3 regions of the Nocardioides xinjiangensis genome follow, and region 3 is predicted to be linked to each of the others. Evidence: predicted binding sites of a transcription regulator. Region 3 holds the regulator's gene; each other region holds the start of a gene.
What was found. The regulator LexA, encoded in region 3, represses DNA repair genes until DNA is damaged. The targets are predictions, from matches to a motif close to TCGAACANNTGTTCGA.
Positions count from the first base shown of each region.

Region 1: the regulator LexA is predicted to act here: its motif matches at 3,802-3,817, upstream of recA (recombinase RecA).
Region 2: the regulator LexA is predicted to act here: its motif matches at 3,619-3,634, upstream of J3P32_RS01445 (DUF6504 family protein).

Region 1 covers NZ_JAFMSW010000002.1:320,594-326,825, forward strand. Annotated here, with positions in the region: gene J3P32_RS16375 (HipA family kinase) at 1-9, opposite strand, end outside; gene J3P32_RS16380 (polyphosphate kinase 2 family protein) at 6-860, opposite strand; gene J3P32_RS16385 (phosphoribosyltransferase) at 910-1,401, opposite strand; gene J3P32_RS16390 (regulatory protein RecX) at 1,861-2,622, opposite strand; gene recA (recombinase RecA) at 2,612-3,664, opposite strand; gene J3P32_RS16400 (MFS transporter) at 3,850-5,106, opposite strand; gene J3P32_RS16405 (DUF3046 domain-containing protein) at 5,103-5,297, opposite strand; gene J3P32_RS16410 (DinB family protein) at 5,356-5,877, opposite strand; gene J3P32_RS16415 (GNAT family N-acetyltransferase) at 5,921-6,232, shown strand, end outside.
Region 2 covers NZ_JAFMSW010000001.1:298,619-304,850, reverse strand. Annotated here, with positions in the region: gene metF (methylenetetrahydrofolate reductase [NAD(P)H]) at 1-507, shown strand, start outside; gene J3P32_RS01465 (phytoene desaturase family protein) at 565-1,875, opposite strand; gene J3P32_RS01460 (DUF4126 domain-containing protein) at 1,885-2,472, opposite strand; gene J3P32_RS01455 (YbaK/EbsC family protein) at 2,507-2,980, opposite strand; gene J3P32_RS01450 (hypothetical protein) at 3,028-3,495, shown strand; gene J3P32_RS01445 (DUF6504 family protein) at 3,712-4,026, shown strand; gene J3P32_RS01440 (SAV_6107 family HEPN domain-containing protein) at 4,038-4,505, shown strand; gene J3P32_RS01435 (DNA polymerase III subunit alpha) at 4,507-6,232, shown strand, end outside.
Region 3 covers NZ_JAFMSW010000001.1:1,171,023-1,177,254, reverse strand. Annotated here, with positions in the region: gene J3P32_RS05530 (ATP-dependent DNA helicase) at 1-595, shown strand, start outside; gene J3P32_RS05525 (sulfotransferase family 2 domain-containing protein) at 601-1,320, opposite strand; gene lexA (transcriptional repressor LexA) at 1,388-2,110, opposite strand; gene J3P32_RS05515 (LysM peptidoglycan-binding domain-containing protein) at 2,477-2,836, shown strand; gene J3P32_RS05510 (hypothetical protein) at 3,024-3,551, shown strand; gene J3P32_RS05505 (PKD domain-containing protein) at 3,671-4,318, shown strand; gene J3P32_RS05500 (hypothetical protein) at 4,414-4,746, opposite strand; gene nrdR (transcriptional regulator NrdR) at 5,092-5,577, shown strand; gene J3P32_RS05490 (vitamin B12-dependent ribonucleotide reductase) at 5,715-6,232, shown strand, end outside.

The DNA.
Region 1 (6,232 bases), on a different contig from region 3:
GACGGTCACTGGACCGAGTCCTCCTCGGCGAGCCGCTGCTGCTCGGCCGCCACGTCGAAGTCAGCCGTGGGCCACTGCAGGTCGAGGCCGCGCAGCGTGTCGAGCAGGAGCTGGCCGACCGCGAGGTTGCGGTACCACTTCTTGTCCGACGGCACGACGTACCACGGGGCGGCGTCGGTGTGCGTGCGGTGCAGCGCGACCTCGTAGGCCTCGCGATAGGCAGGCCAGCGCGCGCGCTCGTCGAGGTCTCCCGGGTTGTACTTCCAGTGCTTCTCGGGGTTGGCCAACCGTTCGGCGAGCCGCTCCTTCTGCTCGTCGGGGCTGATGTGGAGCATGCACTTGATGATCGAGACCCCCTGGTCGACCAGGCGGGCCTCGAAGTCGTTGATCGCGCCGTAGCGGCGCTCGACCTCGCCGGGGTCGGCGAAGCCGCGGACGCGGGCGATGAGGACGTCCTCGTAGTGCGAGCGGTCGAAGACACCGACGTAGCCGGCGTCCGGCAGGCCCCTCTCGATCCGCCAGAGGAAGTCGTGGGCCCGCTCCTCCTCGGTCGGCGCCTTGAAGCTCGTGATCCGAACGCCCTGCGGGTCGACCAGGCCGATGGTGTGCCGCAGCACGCCGCCCTTGCCGCTGGTGTCCATGCCCTGGAGCACGAGCAGGACCCGACGCTGCGACCCGGCGGTGCGCTCGGCCCACAGGCGTTCCTGGAGGTCCGACAGCTCGGGCTGCATGGCGGCCAGCGCGGCCTTGCCGTCGGCCTTCTTCCCGTCGAAGCCGGGCGCTGCGTCGGTGTCGATGGCGGTCAGGTCGACCGTTCCGCCCGGCAGGCGCAGGGCGTCGGCGATCGCGGAGGTCGTCATGGGGTCATCATGGCCCACCGGCTGGGTGGGCCGTCGGGTGCCGGTCCGCTCAGTGCGCCAGCGCCTCGGGATCCACAACGGGCGGGAGCACGGACCAGGGGAAGTCGATCCAGCGCTCGGTCAGCCGCCAGGCGTAGGTCGGCTTGATGACCGACTGCGGCTTCTCGTAGATCACGACCGTGCGCGCCTCGGCGACGTGGCCGCCGCAGAACTGGTGCACCAGCTCGAGGGTCCGCCCGGTGTCCGCGACGTCGTCGGTGATGAGCACCTTGAGCCCGGACAGGTCGACCGCAGCCGGGGTCGGCGGCAGCATGATCGGCACGTCGAGCCGCTCGTCGACGCCGGTGTAGAACTCGACGTTGACCACGGAGATGTTCTTGACCGCCAGGGCGTAGCCCAGGCCCATGCCGAGGGCCAGTCCGCCGCGGGCGATCGCCAGGATGATGTCGGGACGGTAGCCGGAGTCCGCGACCTGCTGCGCCAGCTCGCGCGTGGCCGTGCCGAACAGCTCGTAGGACAGGACCTCGCGCTCGTCGCTCACGGGACCATCACACCACTGGTGGCGCGGCGCGTCGATGTCGACCGTCACGTGGTGGTGTCGGGTCGCGGGCCCGCCCCCGCCCCCGGCCCGGTCCCGTCCCCGGCCCCGGCCTCAGCCCCAGCCCGGCCAGCGTCATACGAACGAGCACCGATAGGTCCGCCTTCGTATGACGCACGCGGCGCCGCCCGACCCGCGCCCGACCCGCCACGCGCGCCAGCCCCAGCGTCATACGAACCGGCACCCATACGTCTGCCTTCGTATGACGTACCGGACAGCGTCATACGAACCAGCACCTATAGCTCCGCCTTCGTATGACGCACGCGGCGCCGCCCGCCCCGCGCCCGACCTGCCCGGCCCTAGCGTCATACGAACCAGCACCTATAGGTCCGCCTTCGTATGACGCACCGGGCGCCCGCCCGAAGAGGGCCCAGGGAGGGCCACGGCGCGGGTGGAGGGGGCTCAGTCGTCCAGGGGGCCGAGGTCGTCGACCTCGTCGCCGCTGTCGCGCAGCGCCTCGCGCACGACCGAGTACACCAGCCCGGCGGGGTAGCCCTTGCGGGCGAGCAGCCCGGCGAGGCGTCGCGTCGCGACCTGGGGATCGAGCCCCCGCATCGACCGGAACTTCTTGTCGACCAGGGCCCGAGCGGCCGCGCGCTGGTCGGCGTCGCCGATCTGCTCGAGTGCGGCCGAGGTGGCGTCGTCGTCGACGCCCTTGCGACGCAGCTCCTGGGCCAGCGCCCGGGGCGCAAGCCCTCGGCTGCGGTGCCGGCTCTCCACCCACTGCCGGGCGAACGCGGCGTCGTCGATCAGGCCGACCTCGGTGAACCGGTCGAGGAGGTCTTTGGCCAGCCGGTCGGGCACGTTCTTCCTGGCCAGCTTGTCGGCGAGCTCCTTGCGCGAGCGCGCCTGCCCGGTGAGCGCATCGAGCAGGATCCTGCGTGCCACGGCTTCGGGGTCGGCTTCGACCTCGGCGGCGGCCGCCTCCGCCCGGGCGGTCCTGGCCGCCTCACGCTCCTCCCAGGTCCGGGTGCGACGTCGACCGCCACGCCCTTCGCGGCCCTCGTTGCGACCGGTGCGCTCCTCGGAGCCGCGTGCAGCGGTCGACCGCCCGGCAGGGCGGCGCGGCGCGGCCGGCGTGGATGGGGTCTCCCCCACCCACGCCTGCACGCCGAGCCCGACGTCACCGGCCCACTCAGGGGCGGGGCGGCGCTCAGAAGTCATTGACCCCGATGGGCTCGTCGCTCAGCTCGTCGGCCGGCTTGTCGACGGCAGGGATCACGCCGAGCTTCTCCAGGATGAGCTTCTCGATCTCGTTGGCGAGGTCGGGGTTGTCCCGCAGGAAGTTGCGGGAGTTCTCCTTGCCCTGGCCGAGCTGGTCGCCCTCGTAGGTGTACCAGGCGCCGGCCTTGCGGATGATGCCCGCCTCCACACCGACGTCGATCAGGCCACCCTCGCGGCTGATGCCCTTGCCGTACATGATGTCGAACTCGGCCTGCTTGAACGGCGGGGCCACCTTGTTCTTGACGACCTTCACGCGGGTGCGGTTGCCGACCATGTCGGTGCCGTCCTTGAGCGTCTCGATGCGGCGCACGTCGAGGCGCACCGAGGAGTAGAACTTCAGCGCCCGACCACCGGTCGTGGTCTCCGGCGAGCCGAACATCACGCCGATCTTCTCGCGCAGCTGGTTGATGAAGATCGCGGTCGTGCCGGAGTTGTTGAGGGCACCGGTCATCTTGCGCAGCGCCTGGCTCATCAGGCGGGCCTGGAGACCGACGTGGCTGTCGCCCATCTCGCCCTCGATCTCGGCGCGGGGCACCAGGGCCGCCACGGAGTCGATGACGATCAGCGAGAGCGCGCCGGAGCGGATCAGCATGTCGGCGATCTCGAGCGCCTGCTCACCCGAGTCGGGCTGGGAGACCAGGAGGGCGTCGGTGTCGACGCCGAGGGCCTTGGCGTAGTCGGGGTCGAGCGCGTGCTCGGCGTCGATGAAGGCGACGATGCCGCCGGCCGCCTGGGCGTTGGCCACCGCGTGGAGGGCGACCGTGGTCTTTCCGGAGGACTCCGGACCGTAGACCTCCACGACGCGACCGCGCGGGAGACCGCCGAGGCCGAGGGCCACGTCGAGGGCGATCGACCCGGTGGGGATCACCTCGAGCGGGGCACGCGTCTCGTCGCCCAGTCGCATGACCGAGCCCTTGCCGAACTGCTTCTCCACCTGTGCGAGCGCGGCGTCGAGGGCCTTCTCGCGGTCTGCACCAGCCATTGCTGTGTCCCGTCTTGTCGTCGTGTGATGTGAGGTACGTCTGCGACGCTAGGGCGAGCCACCGACAGTCCCTGATCAGGACGGTCGACCGCTGTGGACAACCTCGCCCCTCGTCGTACCTGTGGACGAACAGTATCCCGAACAGGTGTTCGACACACGGTCCGCGTGCGGCGTGTCGCCGACGATCAGGCGCGGTCGCGGGTCAGCCGCCCGGCGACCACGACGGTCGCGGCGAGCAGTGCGGCGAACAGGGCGAGCGCCGGGTAGCCGAGCCACCCGACGACGACGCCGGCGAGGGCGCCTCCGCCGGCGGCGGTGAGGGACATCGCCATGTCGGAGGTGCCCTGCACGTCGGTGCGCGCCTCGACGGGCGTGAGGTCCGCGACCACCGTGGATGCCGCCACGGTGGCGCAGGACCACCCGACGCCGAGCAGGAAGAGCCCGGCGGTGATCTGCCAGGACGAGCCCTCCGGCGACAGCCCGCACAGCGCGAGGGACACCAGCAGCACTCCTCCCCCCGTGACCAGGACGACCGGACGGCCGAACCGGTCGGCCGCCCACCCCACCAGCGGCGAGAACGCGAACATGCCGAGCACGTGGACGGAGATCACGAAGCCGATGACCTCGAGGTGCGCACCGCCGTGCTCCATGTGCAGCGGCGTCATGATCATCACGGTCACCATGGCGGCGTGCGCGCACGCCATGGCCGCCACGGCCGCACCGACGGCGGGCACGTCCCGCACGACCGCGACGAACCGCACCCACGACCGGCCGTCGCGGTCCGGCGCCGCGGCCGTCTCGACCCCGGCCGTGCGCTGCGCGAGCAGCAGCGGGTCGGGGCGCAGCCGCACGCCCACCCAGCCGGCCGCCAGCACGAGCACGACGGCACCGATCGCGAAGCCGCCGGTGAGCTCGGGGACGGCGAGGGCCCCGGCCACCGCGCCGCCGACGCCCGTGAGGTTCGGTCCGGCGACAGCTCCGATGGTCGTCGCCCAGACCACGACCGACAGCGCCCGCGCCCGGTGCTCCTCCGTGGCGAGGTCGGTCGCGGCGTAGCGCGACCCGTTGTTGACCGCGGTGGTCGCGCCCAGCAGCACGGCGCCCACGAGCAGCACGAGCATCGAGTCGACGACGCCCGCCACCACCGCCAGCGCGGCGCCTGCCGCACCGGCGAGGTAGCCGGCGACCAGCCCGACGCGACGGCCGTGCCGACGCATCACCCGGGCGAGCGCGTACGCCGCGCCGGCGGTGCCCAGCACCTGGGAGGTCTGCGCGAGCCCGGCCATCGTCTCGCTGCCGGAGATGTCGCGCGCCAGCAGTGACGCGGTGGCGACGCCGATGGTGACGCCGACCGCCCCGACGGCCTGCGACACGACGAGCGTGCGGACCGTGTGCCGCTGGACGGCCGCGAGGTCGAGCTCCGGCTCGAGGCGGCTGCTCACCGCTCGCTGTCCGGCAGCTCGAGCTGCCGGCGCACGGCTGCCCAGACCTGCTTCGGCGGGACGCCGGCGTCGAGTGCCTCCTGGGTGGTGCGACCGTCGAGGTCGCGCACCACGGTCAGCTCGGCCCAGGTGCGGGAGTAGTCCCGGCCCAGGACCTCGTCGAGCCGCGCCCAGAACTCGGTGTGCCTCATGCTCCTACCGAACCACGCGCCGCCGACAGCTCCAACCGCGCCCTCGGCGCCGTCCCGGTCACCGCGCGCCCACGTCGTGCAGGTGGTGGACGACGTCGTGCAGGTGGTAGCTGCCCAGGCTCTCGATGGTGAACTCGTCGCCGTTCGAGCGCGTGCCGCGGCGCTGCGCGGTGACCTCGGTGAGGCCGGCGTAGAGGTCGGCCGCGGTGCCCGCGGCGGCGACCAGCCCGGCAGCGACCCGGTCCGGGTCCTGGTGGGCGTAGTCGCTCTCGACGGCGGTGGCGTCCTGGTCCCAGTTGGCGAAGGTCGGACCGTCCTCCTCGAGCATCAGCCGCACCCGCTGCGCGAACAGCTCGTGCACGTCGCGCACGTGGGCGCCGTACTCGAGCGGCGACCACACGTCGGCGGCCGGTCGCCGCGCGACGTCGCTGCGGGCGAGCACCTTCGCCCACGCCTCGGCTGTGGAGCGGAGGAGTCCCGGCAGGTCGCCCCGCCCCTGCGCGGCAGGGTCGAAGCCGCAGTCGGCGCACGGTCGGTCGAGGACCCAGGTCCAGTCCTTGGTGTCGGGGGTGATGCCCATGCCGGCCATCCAACCAGCGGCGCCGACGGGGACAATGCGGGGAATGGACATCCGCCGTGCACTTCCCGCCGACCTCGACACGGTGGCGGACATCTACGGCCGGGAGGCCCGCGAGGGGCACGCCACCTTCGACGTCGAGCCCCGCCCGACGACGTGGTGGGAGGAGAAGTTGGCCGCGACGGACGACCACTTCCTCGTCGCCGAGCACCAGGGCCGCGTGGTCGGCTACGCCACCTCCGGCGCCTTCCGGCCCAAGCCGGCCTACCGCCACACCCGCGAGAGCACGGTGTACGTCGCCCCCGGGCACCAGGGACTCGGCACCGGGCGGGCGCTGTACGACGCGCTGCTGGCGGGG
Region 2 (6,232 bases), 870 kb from region 3:
GGTGGGCTCACCTACGCCAACGAGCTGGTCGCGCTGATCCGCCGGCGCGCGGACATGCGGATCGGCGTCGCGGCGTTCCCCGAGGGTCACGTCGACGCCACCGACCTCGACCACGACGCCCGGGTCCTCAAGGCCAAGTACGACGCGGGCGCCGAGTTCGCGGTCACCGAGATGGTGCTGCGCGCCTCCGACTACGTCGCGCTCGTCGAGCGGGCCGAGGCCGTCGGTGCGGACCTCCCGATCATCCCGGGCATCATGCCGATCCTGAACCTGCGCTCGATGGAGCGCATGGTGGAGCTCTCTCGGCGCCGGCTGCCCGAGGAGGTCACGGCACGTCTCGAGCCGCACGCCGACGACCCGCAGCGGCTGCGCGCCGAGGGCATCGCCATCGCGACCGAGCTGTGCCGCGCGCTGCTCGACGCCGGGGCGCCCGGGCTGCACTTCTACACGCTCAACCGGTCGAAGGCGACGCGTGAGATCTTCGCCAACCTGCGCATCACCGTCTGACCGGTCGTCCCACGGCGACCACCGGTGGCGGCCCGCGGCGACGGGTGGGGAGCGCACCTACCGACGTGCGGCGCGTCCGACCAGGTCGGCCACCAGCGCGGCGCTGAGGCCCGCGAACGGCAGGCCGGAGCCGGTGGTCGCATGGGCCCCCGCGGCGAGCACGCCACCCACGGGCGTGCGCGGACCGAGCCGGCTGCGGGCCGTGCGAGGGCCCTGCCAGAGCACCCCGTGCGGTGAGCCACCCCACTCCTCGACGAGCTCGCGGGGCGACCGGTCGACGCGCGTGACGACCCGGCTGCGCACGTCGAGCCCGTGCCGCGCGAGCGCCGTCAGCACGTCCTCGGCGATGCGGCCACGCGCCAGCACGGTCCAGGCCGCGCCGCCGGCCGGCGCGCGCCCTCCGGTGCGCACGACCAGGAGCGGGTCCCCGTGGAGCACCACCTCGTGCGGCAGGTCGGGCACCTCGCCCTCGAGCCCGACGTGGCACACCACCGGCGGCAGGGCGGGCATGGTGCGACGGACGTGGGGTGCCAGGGTCGGCAGGCGACGCGGGTCGATCGCCACCACGACCTGGTCGGCGTCCACCGCACCGCTCTCGGTCTGCACCGCCGCCACCTGGCCGCCGCGGACCACGAGGTCGGTGGCGGCCGTGCCGGTCAGCGTCGTCACCCCGCGCAGGGACAGCCGCTCGGCCATCGCGACGCCGAGCGCGGCGAGCCCGCCGGGGACCGTCCAGCAGCCGAAGCGCTGCTCGAGGTAGATTTCGACGCCGGCGAGGACCGGCACCTCGCGCAGGTCGTGGCCGTCCATGACCAGCCGGTGCCCGGCGACCAGCCGCAACCGCTCGTCGCGCAGGGCCCGGCGCAGCCGCCTGTGCAGCGACTCCCGGCGGCCGAGCAGCGCGACGAGCTCCCGGGGAGCGACGTCGTCGTCGAAGGGCCGCTCGAACCACTCCTTGCGCAGCAGCTCCCAGGTGTCGCCGTACGACGCGACGTGGTCCACCCACTGGCGGCCGAGCCCCGCGCCCAGAGTGTCGAACGCCTCGAGCTGGGCGGCTCGGGAGCCACCGGGCAGTCGGAGCACCGAGCCGTCGGCGAAGCGGTGCTCGCGCACGGGGTCGAGCGGACGGAGGTCGATCTCACGCTCGAGCGGCCGGCCGGACTTCCGGAACAGGTCGCGCACGACCGCGGGGAGCAGCGTGCTGGTCGGGCCGGCGTCCCAGGCGAAGCCGTCCTGCTCGACGGTCGACAGGGCGCCGCCCAGACGGTCGGAGCGCTCGAGGAGCGTCACGTCGTGCCCGAGCCGGGCCAGCCGGGCCGCCGCGGCCATCCCGCCGAACCCGCCGCCGACCACCACCACACGCGCCACGGAGGAACCCTAGGCGACTTGTCGGGCCGGCTCCCTCCGCCACCGCCGCCAGCCCCGGCGGACCAGCCGCCCGACCAGGAGCAGCACGACGAGGCCGAGCAGCAGGAGGACTCCCGCCACCGCGGCGGCCGCCTGGGGGTGCTCGAGGGAGAACCAGACCACGCCGAGCACCACCGCGTCCTCGGTGAGGCTGGCCAGCACGTTGGACGCCGGCTCCGGCGAGGCGTTGATCGCCAGGCGGCCGCCGGCCTTCGCGAGGTGGCTCAGCAGGGCGGTGCCGCCGCCGACGACGCCGAGCACGGCCTGGTCGAGCGACGAGGCGTCACCGGCGAGGAGGACCCCGATGACCGCGCCCGCCGTGGGCCGGATCGCCGTGGAGACCGCGTCCCACGTCGAGTCGACGTAGGGGATCTTGTCGGCGACGAACTCCATGGCGTAGAGGAAGCCGGCCGCCGCCAGGACGTCCCACCGGCCCAGCACGTCGGGGATGTCGGCGAACGGGCCCAGCCGGTCCGCGATGCCGAGCACGAGCACCACCAGGTAGGCGTTGACCCCGCTCGCCCAGCCGCTCGAGAAGGTCAGTGCCAGCGCGTCCATCGGTCCACCTCGCCCCACTCCCTCGCGTGCGTCGTCAGTCGACCTGCACCTCGACCGCGCCGGTCATCCGCACGAGCTCGTCGTAGGTGGTGGAGAACACCGCCGCCGGGTGCCCGGCGGCGGCCCACACCACCTCGTGCCAGCTCAGCCACGGGTCGATCCACGTGCGGATCGGGGCGGGGTGGTCGAGGGGGGAGACGCCACCGATCACCTGCCCCGTGTGCCGGCGCACGAAGTCGGGGTCGGCGCGCCTGAGCCGGGCCACGCCGATGCGCTCGGCGACGGCCGACGTGTCGACGCGGTGGGCGCCGGAGGTCAGGATCAGGACAGGCTCGCCGTCGGCGTCGAAGAGCAGGCTGTTGGCGATGGCGCCGACCTCGCACCCGAGCGCCGCCGCGGCGAGTGCCGCTGTGTGCGCGCTGTCGGGCAGGATGACCACGTCACCCGTGCCGCCGCGCCGGGCGAGGTCGCCTCGAAATGAGGTGATGGACGCGTGCTCCGTCGACATGATGCGAGCGTAGCGACGAACGACGACGAGTCTCAGGGGGATTCCAGATGGCGCGTGACCTGCCCGGGTCGGTGGTCAACAGCATGCGGGTGCTGGTCCTGATCGTGGCGACCGCGGCGGTGATCACGCTGCTGACCTGGCTCATGCGCGACGAGGTGATCCTCGGCTGGGCCGAGGGCAACCCGTCGGCCCAGGAGCTCCTCGCCCAGGGCGGCATCGAGCTGCTGCGGGACAGCCCGATCGTGCCCGGGTTCGTCGCGCTGTCGGTGGTGGCCTTCGTCGGCTTCGCCGCTCTCGTGCTGGTGCTCGGCTCGTTCTTCGTCGGCGGGCACGCCTGGACCCGGCCCGTGCTCACCGCCACGGCCGGCGTCGGGGTGCTGGTCGGCGTGGTGTGCCTGGACTCCCACCTCCCGTCGATCTTCGTCGTGCTCTCGGCGCTGGTGATCGTCGAGGGTCTCGTGCTCTCGTTCTTCCTCTGGCGGCGCGAGACCACGGACTACCTGCGACGGCACTGAGCGCCGGCGACAGGCGCCTCCTCGCGCGGCCTCCTCGCGCGCCCGTCTCGTCAGCCCGCCGTCGGCCCGCCCCCACGGCGGCCTTGACGCGGTGTCGGTCGCGGGTAGTACCGTTCTCGGTGTTCGAACAGATGTTCGATGCGACCCGGCGGCGGTGACCTCGACCCCCCTGCCGCCGGGTCGGCCCCGGGGTCGACGACTGTGCGAGGAGGCGCGATGAGGCAGTACGACGACCCCGTCGAGGTGCGACGTGGCGAGGCGGAGGACCCCGACCAGTTCCTGTGGCGGGGCCGGCTGTGGAAGGTGCGGGCCGTGGTCGCCCACTGGGTGGAGACCGGGCCGTGGTGGCAGGGGCGTCCCGAGGACCAGGGCGGCGGACCGGTCGCCGACCTCGTGGCCGAGCGCGAGCTGTGGCGGGTGGAGGCGGGCCGCGGCCTGCGCGCCGGCCAGGAGCAGGAGTCCTACGGCGTGTTCGACCTCTCCTTCGACTGGTCCGACGGGCGCTGGCAGCTCGTCGGCTGCCTGGACTGAGGGCGGTCGCCATGACCTCGTCGCGCAGTCCGCACCCCGCACCCCGTCCCGCGTCCCACCCTCCGTCCCACCCTCCGTCCCACCCGCACCTGCTCCCGGCCACCGCCCACTCCTACCTCCAGCGGTCGGCGACCTCGTTGCAGGAGTCCATCACCGCGCGCGACGTGCCGACCCGCTACGCCTGTGCCCACGTCGCCGCCCTGTGCGCGGCCGCCGCGCTGCTGGCGGCGCGGGCGCGCCCGGCGCCACGCGCGCGTCGGCAGAAGAACGCCTGGGTCCTGCTCGCCGAGGTCGCGCCGGAGCTCTCCGAGTGGGCGACGTTCTTCGCCGCGGGTGCCGCGAAGCGGGCTGCGGCCGAGGCGGGCTCGACCCGCGCGGTGACCGAGCGCGAGGCCGACGACCTCGTGCGCGACGCCGACCGGTTCCTGGCCGTGGTCGAGCAGGCGTTGGGCCTCGTCCCGCACGCCAGCGTGGCCTGAGGTGCCCGCCGACCCGTTCGTCCACCTGCACGTCGCCTCCGGCTTCTCGATGCAGTACGGCGCGTCCCACCCGCACGTCCTGGTGCAGCGCGCTGCCGAGCAGGGGATGGACACCCTCGCCCTCACCGACCGCGACGGCACCTACGGTGCGGTGAAGTTCGCCCGCGCAGCCGACCGGGCGGGCATCCGCCCCGTGCTGGGCGTCGACCTCGCGGTCGCGCCGACGCCCGGTCACAGGCTCCACCACGGTCCCGCGGGCGGTCCCGCGGGCGGTCCCGCGGGCGGTACGGGCCGCCGTCGCGCGCCGACGCGCGGCGGCCCGGCCCGCGACCTGTCGCTCGAGCAGGGCGGCAGTGCGCGGGTGACGTTCCTGGCCAGCGGCAGGTCCGGCTGGGCGGCGCTGTGCCGGATGGTCTCGGCCGTGCACCTCGCGGGGGAGCGCGGACGCCCTGTCGCCACCCTCGACGTGCTGGCTCCCCACCTGGCCGGGGGCGACGTGCTGGTGCTGCTCGGTCCGTCGTCGGAGGTCGGCGCGGCCGCCACCCGGCGCCGCGACGACCTCGCCGTGGCGGCGCTCGCGCCCTGGCGCGAGGTCGTGCCCGCGGAGAGCCTGCTCGTCGAGCTGGTCTCGCACCGTCTCGGCGCCCGGTACGGCGACTGGGGCCCGGGCACCTCCCCGCACGCCGCCCGGATGGCCGGCATCGCCCGCACCGCCGGGCTCGGCACGGTGCTGACCAACGTCGTGCGCTACGCCGACCGCCTCGACGCCCCGACGATCGACGTCCTCGACGCCGCGCGGCGGCTGGTCCCACTCGGTTCGGCGGGCCTGCGCGACATCGGCCCGGGCACGAGCCGCGGCAACGCCGAGGGCTTCCTCAAGTCCGGCAAGCAGATGCACGAGGTCGCCGAGGAGATCTGCCGGCTCGCCGGGACGGTCGGCAGCGAGCAGGCGGCGCGACGGCTGCTCGCACGCACCCGCGCCGTCGCCGACCGGTGCGCGCTGGACCCGAGGGCCGACCTCGGCATCGGCGAGGTGCACTTCCCCGAGCTCGACCTGTCCGACCCCTCGGCGCCGTCGGCCGCCGTGGCCCTCCGCCGCAGGTGCGAGGGGGCGATCGGACGGCGCTACGGCGACGCGCCCCGGGCGCGCATCTGGAAACGCCTCGACGACGAGCTCGAGACCATCGAGGTGCTGGGCTACGCGTCCTACTTCCTCACCGTCGCCGACGTCAGCGACCTCATCCGCGACATGGGCGTGCGGCGGGCCGCCCGCGGCTCGGGCGCCGGCAGTCTCGTCAACTACCTGCTCGGCATCTCCGGCGTCGACCCCATCCGCCACGGACTGCTCATGGAGCGGTTCCTCTCGCCGCTGCGAGCCTCGCTGCCCGACATCGACATCGACGTGGAGTCCGCCCGTCGCGAGGACGTCTACCGCGCGATCCTCGACCGGTTCGGCGGCGAGCGCTGCGTGTGCGTCTCGATGATGGACACCTACCGGGTGCGTCACGCGGTGCGCGACGTCGGCGCGGCGCTCGGCATGCCGCCGGGCGAGGTCGACGCCATCGCCAAGGCGTTCCCGCACGTCCGGGCGCGCGACGCCCGCGCGGCCCTGCGCGACCTGCCCGAGCTGCGCGCCAGCGGCCTCGACGACGGTGCGCTCGACCACTTCTTCGGTCTCGTCGAGCGGCTCGACGGCCTGCCCCGCCACATCGCGGTGCACCCCTGCG
Region 3 (6,232 bases):
GCCGCAGCCCGGCCGCGACGGCCTGGGGCCGGCGCAGCTCGACGAGATCTGCGACCTCGTCGACGCGCTCGACGGGCGCACGCTGGGCCTCTTCTCCTCGCGCCGCGCGGCGGAGGCCGCAGCAGAGGCGGTCCGGGCCCGGTTGCCGCACCTCACGACGCTCGCGCAGGGCGACGCCCAGCTGCCGGAGCTCGCCAGGCAGTTCGTCGAGGACCCGCACACGTGCCTGTTCGGCACGCTGTCGCTGTGGCAGGGCCTCGACGTGCCGGGCGACACCTGCCAGCTCGTGATCATCGACCGGATCCCGTTCCCCCGCCCCGACGACCCGCTGATGTCGGCGCGCCAGAAGGCCGCCGACCAGGCCGGCGGCAACGGCTTCATGCAGGTCGCCGCCACCCATGCCGCGCTCCTGCTCGCGCAGGGCGCCGGTCGCCTCATCCGCACGACGTCCGACCGCGGCGTCGTCGCCGTGCTCGACCCGCGCCTGGAGACCGCGCGCTACGGCCGCTTCCTCAAGGCGTCCCTGCCGCCGATGTGGTCGACCACCGACCCCGCGCTCGTACGTCAGGCGCTCGCGCGGCTCGGCGCCGCCTAGCCCGGTCAGGGCGCGTAGCCGAAGAGCTGGTAGTCCCGGCGGTACATCGTCGCCACCAGCTCGCGTAGCTCGGCGGAGACCTGGCGGTCGCGCCCGCCGGGGGCGGTCTGGTTCCGCGGCGCGGTCGGCACGGCGGGGGCGCCGACGCCCTCGCAGACCTCGGCGAAGTCGCGGTCGAAGGTCTCGAGCCGGCCGACGAAGTCGACCCGGTTGAGGTCGATCATCCGGCTCTGGAGCGTGAGGTGCTGGTCGGTCCCTGGCACCGCGGACAGGTCCTGCGCAGCCGTCCAGTAGGCGAACTCCTCGACGGTCTGCATCCGCTCGTGGGTCGCGGCGTCGAAGTCGTAGTAGTTGTGGTCGACGACCTTGTCGTGCCACGCCGAGACGAACCGGTCCAGCGGGTCGCGCACGAACGCGAAGGTGAAGTAGTCGGCGAAGCTGGCGAGCGGGTAGCGCATCCGCATCGCGTGGTCGACGTCCATGCTGACGCCGTGCTGCTCGCAGTGGTGGCGGATCGTGCGCGTCGCGACCTTGGCCACCCGGTACCAGACGAACCGGTGGCTGTGGCTGATCGTCAGGTTGTACGCCAGCGGGCTGAGCCAGGCGGACTGCTCGCCCGCCGCGGCCAGCCGGTCGACCGCGGCCTGCGCCTCCGGCACGAGCCGGCGGCGGTTGCCCGGGCGCGTGCGGAAGACCAGTGGGTCGGGGACGGCGGACTCGGGCATCGGCGCGAGGCTACACCGGCGGCCGCGCGGCGCCGCGGGCCCGCCGCGCGGGTCGGCGTACGACGCCTCAGACGCGGCGCAGCACCGCGGTCACGACGCCGAGGATCGTGGCGTTGTCACCGGGGATGGGGTCGTAGGCCTCGTTGTGGGGCAGCAGCCAGACGTGGCCGTCCTTGCGCTGGAACGTCTTGACCGTCGCCTCGCCCTCGATCATCGCCGCGACGATCTGGCCGTTGGTCGCGGTCTGCTCCTGGCGGATCACGACGTAGTCGCCGTTGCAGATCGCCGCGTCGACCATGGAGTCGCCGGAGACCTCGAGCAGGAAGAGGGTGCCGTCGCCGACGAGCTGCTTCGGGAGCGGGAACACGTCGGTGACCTGCTCCTCGGCGAGGATCGGGCCGCCGGCGGCGATCCGGCCGACGACCGGGATGTTGACCGCGGCCGGGGCGGCGTCACCGATGCCCGTCTCGTCGATGCTGGTCTCGTCTGCGCTCGAGATGGAGCGGCGCGCGGCCATCACCTCGGGCAGGAACACCTCGAGGGCGCGGGGCCGGTTGGGGTCGCGCTTGAGGAAGCCCTTGCTCTCCAGCACGCGGAGCTGGTGGGCGACGCTGGAGGAGGAGGTGAGGCCGACGGCCTGGCCGATCTCACGCATCGACGGCGGGTATCCCTTGGACTCGATGGAGTCCTTGATCGTGGCCAGCACGCGCTGCTGGCGCGGGGTCAGGCCGGTGGCGTCCGGGGGTCCGTCGGGCATCTCGATGACGTTCTTGTCGTCGGACTTGGCCATGGGCTCCTCCAGTACGGTTGCCGGCTCCCTCCGCGGCTCGGATGGGACAGGAGCAGGTGTGCTCACCGTAGTCCTGTCGGCGGGAGGGGATCAAACACCTGTTCGAACTCCGCGTGTCGCGGTTGGCATCGGTGCTGGGCGTACGTGCGTTGCTGACCGGCGATCAGTTTCGTGCGCCGGGGCGCTTGGCGCGTGGCGAACGATTGTTCGACCTGGTGCTTGCGTTGTTCGAACAGGTGCTCTAACGTCGTACACACGTTCGATCGAACGTCTGCTCGACGCCGATGGCGAGAAGCCGCTGTCGGTGGCTCCGACTAGACATTCGCTCGACAGACACCCACGGCTGATCTTCCCCAGGAGGCCACCATGAGCACCCTCAGCCTTTCCCCCGCTTTCCGGACCCCGGTCACCCCGGCCCGCGCCCGCTCGACGGTGCGCCTGACCCGCCGTGGCCGACTGGTCGTCTTCCTGACCTCGCTGTTCCTGGTCCTCGGCGTGGCGTTCATGCTCGCCGGTGGTGCCGTCGGCACCGACGAGGCCGGAAAGCCCGCCCCGACCGAGATCGTCCAGGTCGCGCCCGGAGACACCCTGTGGGGGATCGCCAGCGAGATCGCGACCGACGGCGACGTCCGCTCCGTGATGAGCGAGATCGAGCGGCTCAACGCCCTCGAGTCCGCCGGCCTCTCGGCCGGCCAGAAGCTCCGCGTCCCGGTCGCCACCGACTGACGCGCGAGGCCTCCACCAGCCGCTTCGACCCCGGCTGGTGGACCAAGGGGAAGGCGAGGGGCGGGCCTGCGGGCCCGCCCCTCGGCGCATCTTCGGACGTCGTCCACAACTGAGGTTGCGAGGGTGGTTGACCGGCCACCGCGGTGGGTAGTTTCGTGGTGCAGGCGTTGTTCTCGGGAGGCACGACATGCACGTACGCCGCGCACTGGCGCTCATCCTCGCGGTCCCGCTGCTGATCGCCGGGTGCTCGGACGGCGAACCGACGACGGAGCCGACGCCGAAGATGCCCGAACCGTCGAGCTCGTCGCCTACCCCGACTCCGGTCGAGGCCGAGACGCCTGAGGCGGAGAGTCCGGAGGACTTCATCCGGCGCTGGGTCAAGGCCGGCGACGAGATGCAGGTGACGGGGGAAACCGCCACCTATGAGGCTCTGGTGGAGGACTCATGCAAGGCCTGCAAAACCTTCGTGAAGTCGGTCGAGAAGGTGTACGCAAGTGATGGCACGGTCGAATTCGCTGGCTCGACCATCAACAGCATTCGGTCCCGGAAAGGGAAGCCGCCGACTTTCCAAGTCACCAAGACCCTCCCTGAGACTGTCATCAAGCGCGGCCCCAGCGCCGAGCCTGAAGTGCTGCCAGCAGGCAGAACCACTCTTCTCGTGATTCTCAAACGTCGAAGTGACCAGTGGTCAGTGTCGTACTACGGGATTTTGTGATGTCCCGCGCGATAGCCCTCCTCGTCTTGGCGGCGCTTTGTCCGGTCCTCATCGTCCCGGCGCCCGCTCAAGCTGATTCATGTCTCGCGGTCGGAATGGATGGCGTCTCGGCTGAATGCGTGTGGACGTACGCGGACTACTCCTCTAGCGCGAACTCCGGCGACGGCCACACGTGGGTGGTCACCATCCAGTGCGGCAACGGCGGCATCTGCGTCGAGCACGTCGAGTGCGTCGAGGGTGGCGAAGAGGGCTACGTGCACGACGTCTACATGGACGGCACTGACGTAGGAGATGTCTGCGTGCCGGGGCGGGAGGTCGACCAGGTCAACATCGTCCAGCTGATCCTGCGCGAGTTCAGACGGTACGGCTGGCCGGCATCGAGGCTCGTGGTGCAGCCCACCGGCGGTAGGACCCTCGTGAACTTCGAGACGAACTTCTACACACCCGACCACCGCCCGGTCGACCACAGCGTCACCCTGGCCGGCCAGGGAGTCGACATCCGTGCCCACCCGGTGGAGTACACCTACGTCTTCGGCGACGGCACGACCGAGCGTACCTCCAGCCCCGGGGCGCCGCACCCCGACCTCGACGTCACCCACCAGTACCTTCGGACCGGGGCGGTGGCGGTGCGCGTCGACACGACGTACGCCGGCGAGTACCGGATCGGCGGCGGCGAGTGGATCTCCATCCCGGACACCCTGACGGTGGTCGGCGCGTCCCAGGGCCTCGAGGTCGTCGAAGCCCTGCCCCAGCTCGTCCTGCCGTAGCTCGGCGCAGGCGACGCGCGAGGACGCCGCCCGGACGCCGCCATGACCGGGACGGTGGAGGATCCGAGCCACCAGGTGGCTCGGATCCTCCACGATCAGCGAGCCGCGCGCTTCCCGCCCACCGGCCGGGGCGCCTCGTCCGCGGGCTCCGGCGGCGAGGTGATCCCCAGCGCCCGCATCAGCCGCGCGACCAGCAGCAGCCCGGTGAATAGGCAGGCGATCGCGCCGAGGCAGGCCAGGGCCATGAACATCCACGCCGACGAGCTGCCTCCGCGCGCCGCCGTACCGAAGTCGATGGCGGCGAAGACGAGGTACCCCCAGGCCACCACGCAGACGGTGATGGCGGCGCCGAGGACGAGCGCCGCCCTGTTCAGTGTCCGAGGCGGACGGGCGCCCTTGCGCGACCCTGCTCGCTTCCCCGTGGACACCCGCTCATTGTGTCGGATGTGGCCTGAGTGAGGGCGGCAACGACGCCGGAGAGACGCGCGACACGCCGCCTCGTCGCCCGCCGGGAAGCCACTGACCTGCAGTTTTACCTGCACCGCGAATTTGATCCACCGAGGTACGGCATTCGCTTGCCAAGTCTCGTGGCCGGGGCGTACGGTTACCACTACATCTAGTAGTTACACCGCTGTAGTTATCCACATCTGGTGCACAGGCTGGGGATGTCACCGCACAGGTCCAGACTAGATGTCCACAGGAAGATCCACAGGCGCCGACCCGTTATGCAGGGTGAGTGAGGCGCGCCCGAAAGCCGCGAGAGGAGGGCCACCGTGCACTGCCCGTACTGCAAGAACGAGGACACCAAGGTCCTCGACTCGCGCGTCGCCGACGACGGTGGCTCGATCCGCCGCCGCCGCACCTGCGCCCAGTGCGACCGCCGGTTCACGACGGTCGAGAAGATGCAGCTGACGGTGCTCAAGCGCTCGGGTGCGACGGAGCCGTTCAACCGCGACAAGGCGATCGCCGGCGTCCGCAAGGCCTGCAAGGGCCGCCCGGTCACCGACGGCCAGCTCGCCTGCCTCGGCCAGGAGGTCGAGGACGCCCTGCGCCTGAGCGGCCAGGCCGAGTTCGACGCCAACGAGGTCGGCCTCGCGATCCTGGCCCCGCTGCGGGCCCTCGACGAGGTGGCGTACCTCCGCTTCGCCTCGGTCTACCGCGCGTTCGAGTCCGCCGACGACTTCGACGCCGAGATCAAGATGCTGCGACTCGAGCGAGCCGCCGACGATCAGCCCGCGCCAGCCGCGCAGACGGGCTGACCCCCAGACGGCCCGGCAGGTAGTGGGGAAGCTGCCTGCCGGGCCCACCAACTCCGAACACCCCCCGAGAAGAGCTCCGCGGACGCGGTCCGCAGAAGTCAGCACCACCCACCCACCAGGTTCGACGAGGAGAACCCATGACCGAGACGGTGAGCACCCGCGCCAAGGGAGCGGCGAAGGGCAAGGGCCTGAAGCTGGAGCGCGTCTTCAGCACTGCAGGCACCCACCCCTACGACGCCATCACGTGGGAGCGTCGCGACGTCGTCCAGCAGAACTGGAAGACCGGCGAGACCGTCTTCGAGCAGCGCGGCGTGGAGTTCCCCGACTTCTGGTCGGTCAACGCCTCGACGATCGTCACGACCAAGTACTTCCGCGGCGCCGTCGGCACCGACGCCCGCGAGTGGAGCCTCAAGCAGCTCATCGACCGGGTCGTGAAGACGTACACCAAGGCCGGCATCGACCACGGCTACTTCGCCACCGACGCCGACGCCGAGATCTTCGAGCACGAGCTGACCTGGCTGCTGGTCAACCAGTACTTCTCCTTCAACTCGCCGGTGTGGTTCAACGTCGGCACCCCGTCGCCGCAGCAGGTCTCGGCCTGCTTCATCCTCAGCGTCGACGACTCGATGGACTCGATCCTCAACTGGTACAAGGA